One region of the Streptomyces sp. NPDC093600 genome, then DNA from elsewhere that is predicted to be linked to it. Evidence: riboswitches for the same ligand, from Rfam matches in the RefSeq annotation. Region 1 holds a riboswitch; the other holds the start of a gene.
The links. A riboswitch is a leader RNA that binds a small molecule or an ion and turns the genes downstream of it on or off. The one in region 1 is predicted to bind glycine.
Positions count from the first base shown of each region.

Region 2: linked by a shared signal. The riboswitch ahead of gcvP (aminomethyl-transferring glycine dehydrogenase) and the one ahead of gcvT (glycine cleavage system aminomethyltransferase GcvT) in region 1 are both predicted to bind glycine.

Region 1 is NZ_JBIWIU010000012.1:198,324-200,499, reverse strand. Features, by position in the region: gene gcvT (glycine cleavage system aminomethyltransferase GcvT) at 1-855, opposite strand, end outside; glycine riboswitch at 1,006-1,117, opposite strand; gene ACIRB4_RS26580 (AAA family ATPase) at 1,257-1,922, shown strand; gene ACIRB4_RS26575 (enhanced serine sensitivity protein SseB) at 2,052-2,176, shown strand, end outside.
Region 2 is NZ_JBIWIU010000017.1:102,100-104,275, forward strand. Features, by position in the region: gene gcvP (aminomethyl-transferring glycine dehydrogenase) at 1-722, opposite strand, end outside; glycine riboswitch at 901-999, opposite strand; gene ACIRB4_RS29845 (PRC-barrel domain-containing protein) at 1,113-1,475, shown strand; gene ACIRB4_RS29850 (DNA polymerase IV) at 1,601-2,176, opposite strand, start outside.

The DNA.
Region 1 (2,176 bases):
GCGCTCGGCGGCCTTCTCCAGCGCCTCGCGGCCGACGAAGCGGCCGTCGTTGGTCGTCTTCTCGAACTTGACCACCCGGCCGAGACCGGCGTCGAACGGCGTCAGGGAGGTGGTCAGCTCGTGCCCGTAGAGCGGCATGCCCGCCTCCAGGCGGAGCGTGTCACGGCAGGACAGACCGCAGGGGATCAGACCGACCGGGGCGCCGGCCTCCGTCAGCGCCTTCCAGACGCCCTCGGCGTGCTCGGGCTTCAGGAACAGCTCGAAGCCGTCCTCGCCGGTGTAGCCGGTACGGGCGATCAGCGCGGGGACCCCGGCGACCGTGCCGGGCAGACCGGCGTAGTACTTCAGCCCGTCCAGGTCGGCGTCGGTCAGCGACTTCAGGATGCCGGGGGACTCGGGGCCCTGGACGGCGATCAGCGCGTAGGCGTCACGGTCGTCACGCACGTCGGCGTCGAAGCCGGCCGCCCGCTCGGTGAGCGCGTCCAGGACGATCTGCGCGTTGGAGGCGTTGGCGACGATCATGTACTCGCGCTCCTGGAGCCGGTACACGATCAGGTCGTCCAGGATGCCGCCGTCCTCCTGGCAGATCATCGTGTAGCGGGCCCGGCCCACGCCCACCGTGGAGATGTTGCCGACCAGCGCGAAGTCGAGCAGCTCGACGGCCTGCGGCCCGGCGACGGTGATCTCCCCCATGTGGGAGAGGTCGAAGAGACCCGCCTTCGTGCGGACGGCGTTGTGCTCGTCCCGCTCGCTGCCGTAACGCAGCGGCATGTCCCAGCCCGCGAAGTCGGTCATGGTCGCGCCCAGGGAGCGATGCAGGGCATCGAGGGCAGTCAGGCGGGGTGCAGTGCTCATGGGTGTGGCTCCCGGATCCCAGGGCGAAAAAAATCATGACGGACGAGGACGATCCTCCCCATCTGTCATGGAACCTGAGAGGTTCACCGAGAGCATCCTCGGCTTGCACCTTGGGTGGGGCGCGACGACGCGCCCGCTTTTCAGATCTGCCTCATCCGCGCGGTACGGGGCCTGAGAGATTCAAGGGAGGGTCTTGCTCCTTCGGCGCCCGGACTGCTACAGCACTGCTACAGCCTGTCCGGGACTCTCCCGCGCGGATTCGAGCGGCCGGTATGTGGTTGTGTGCGCTTGGCGCGCACATCATTGCACGCGGGTCCTGATCGGCAAATCGCTTGTGCCTCATTACCGTCTCTTTACACTTCTTGGGGAAGGGTCTTCAGGACCCGACAGGGGGAGAAGCGATGACGTTCCAGCGAACCGGCGCCTACGCGGCCACCGGCATACCGGCCCAGCGCGCCCGGGCCAGGACCCGCCGCCGCGCCGCCGCGCGCCTGCTCCGCGACCTGCGCGACCGGGACGGGCGCGGCCCGAGCGTGCTCGCCTTCGCCGCCGGCGACCTGGTGGTCGTCTCCGGGCTGCCCGGCAGCGGCAAGTCGACGCTGCTGCGCCAGGCCGCCGACGGACGCGGCATCGACTCGCAGGACGCCCGCGAGCGCTGGGAGGCGCGGATGCCCCGCTTCCTGCCGTACGCCGTCTACCGCCCGCTGGTACGCGTCTCGCACTACGCCGGGCTGCGCCGCGCCCTGCGCGCCGGCCGGAGCGTGATAGTCCACGACTGCGGCACCCAGTCCTGGGTGCGCAACTGGCTCGCCCGCGAGGCCCGCCGCCGCGGCCGCTCCCTGCATCTGGTCCTGCTCGACGTCACCCCCGCCGCCGCCCGCGAGGGCCAGCGGGAGCGGGGCCGCGGGGTGTCCGGGTACGCCTTCGCCCGCCACCGCCGGGCGGTCGGCCGGCTGCTGCGCTCCGTCGAGGCGGGCCGGCTGCCCCGCGGCTGCGCCTCGGCGACCCTGCTCGACCGGGACGCCGCGGGCGCACTCCGGAAGATCGCCTTCCGGGACACGCACTGACCGGCGGGGGAGCGGCGGCGTCCCGGACCGGCCCGCTCCGTACGCTTGTGGCCACGACGGCGCCGGGGCGGCGTTAGGGTTCTGCCCCGAGGGCGCGTGACCAGACGCGTGAGAAGGGGAAACCAGACCGTGGACGTTACGTGGCCGGGCAATGAGCTCGAAGAGGTACTGGCCGCCTCGCTCGGCAATCCCGCCGCGGGCGGCCGGCTCGTCGAGGTCCTCGGCCGCAGCCCCGTCTGGGTGCCGCTGCCCAA
Region 2 (2,176 bases), on a different contig from region 1:
GCGTCGATGACCGGCTTGATGTCCCGGACGGCGCCGGAGGCCCCCGGGTACTGGATCAGCACACCGAAGACACCGCGCTCGGCGATGTCGGCGGGGATTCCCTCGCTCAGATCGGCGACGACGACCTCGACGCCGGTCGGCTCGGCCCGGGTCTCGATGACGGCGATGGTCTGGGGCAGGGCGTCGGCGTCCACGAGGAAGACGCCGTTCTTGACCTTGCCGACGCGCCGGGACAGGGCCATGGCCTCGGCGGCCGCGGTGCCCTCGTCGAGCAGCGAGGCGCCGGAGGTGGGCAGACCGGTGAGGTCGGCGACCATGGTCTGGAAGTTGAGCAACGCCTCCAGACGGCCCTGCGAGATCTCCGGCTGGTAGGGCGTGTACGCGGTGTACCAGGCGGGGTTCTCCATGACGTTCCGGAGAATCACCGGCGGGGTGAAGGTGCCGTAGTAGCCCAGGCCGATCATCGGGGCGAGGACCTGGTTGCGGTCGGCGAGCCCGCGCAGCTCGGCGAGGACCTCGGCCTCGGTGCGGGCGGCGGGAAGGCCGAGCGCCTCGGCGCTCTTGATCACGTCCGGCACGGCGGCGGCCGTGAGCTCGTCGAGGGAGCCGTAGCCGACCTGCGCGAGCATCTTGGCCCGGGCTTCGGCGTCGGGCCCGATGTGCCGCTGTTCGAACGGGATGCCCTGCTCGAGCTCGGAGAGCGGAATGCGGTGGGCGGTCATGTACGGAGGCCTCCTGGTCGTCACGACCTGCGAGGGGCACCACGGCGCGGGTGCCCGGACGGCCTCCCCCTCTGTCATCTCAACCTGAGAGTTTCACCGGCACGCCGAAGGGCACGCCGGCTTTCACCGTCGGTGAGAGCGGATGCCGTCGGACGCCCGCCCTGCTTTCCAGAGTGACCTCGTCCGTGCGGTACAGGGGCCTGAGAGATTCCGGGGAGGATTTGCTCCTTCGGCGCCTCCGGAATTTCTCTCCGGAGGACTCTCCCGCACGGGGTCGACAGCCACAGCCAGCCTACCAGCGCGGTTCCCGCTCCCATCGCTCAAGTGGCCGACATCCCAGATGTGCACTTTCGTAGTCTTTGAAGACCAGTCGCGACAGTTGGAGGGACCGTGCAGACCGACATCGATCCGCGCAGCCTGATCGGCCGCAAGGCGTTCGACCGCGACGGCAACAAGATCGGCACCGTGGACGAGGTGTACCTCGACGACGCGACGGGCGTGCCGGAGTGGGCCGCGGTCCGCACGGGCCTGTTCAGCCGGGACGCCTTCGTCCCTCTGGAGCCCAGCGAACTGGTCGAGGACGGCCTCCACGTCCCGTACGAGCGGGCTCTGATCAAGGACGCCCCCGACTTCGGCGTGGGCCGCCATCTCTCCCCGGAGCAGGAGCTCCAGCTCTACCGCCACTACAACATCGCCCTGCCGCCGGTGCCGGACCACGACTTCGGCCACCTGGCGGGCCAGGAGGAGGCCTGACCGGCCCCTCCGGCATCTCCAGCCCCGTTCGCCCCGGGGGCCGCGCGTCGCGGCCTTCCGGGGCGACCGCTTGCCCGCGGGAGCAACCCTCCCTGTCGGCACACCCGTGTGCGGCAGGCCGGCTCCTAGGCGACCGCCGCCGTCCCCGCCCCGCCCCCCACCAGCGGCAGCGGGTCCGCCGGCTCCAGGTCCGGGTCGTCGACGGGGAAGGTCCGCACCCGGCCCGGCCCCGACCCCGGCTCCTCGAAGCGCACGGTGACCCGCCCGACCCCGCTTCCCTGCACCCACCCGGCGCCGTACACCGCGTGCCGTACGTCGTGCCCGGGCGCCCAGCGCCGCTCGGCCGGCGCCTCCGGCTCGACCGCCTCCGGCGCCACGGACGCCTCCCCCGGCTCGTCCTCCGACGGCGGCTCCGCCGCCTCCGCCTGCGCGAACAGGTCCTCCTGCGTGTAGTCCGCCAGCCCGCTGACCCCCACGCCCAGCAGCCGCACCCCGCCCGTCGTGTCCACCCCCTCGAGCAGCCGGCCCGCCGCCTCCCGCACCACCACCGGATCGTCCGTGGGCCCGCGCAACGTCTCCGACCGCGTCAAGGTCGAGAAGTCGTACCGCCGCACCTTGAGCACGATCGTCCGTCCCGAGTGCCCCGAGCCCCGCAGCCTGCCCACGCACCGCTCCGCGAGCCGCTCCACCTCCATCCGGAT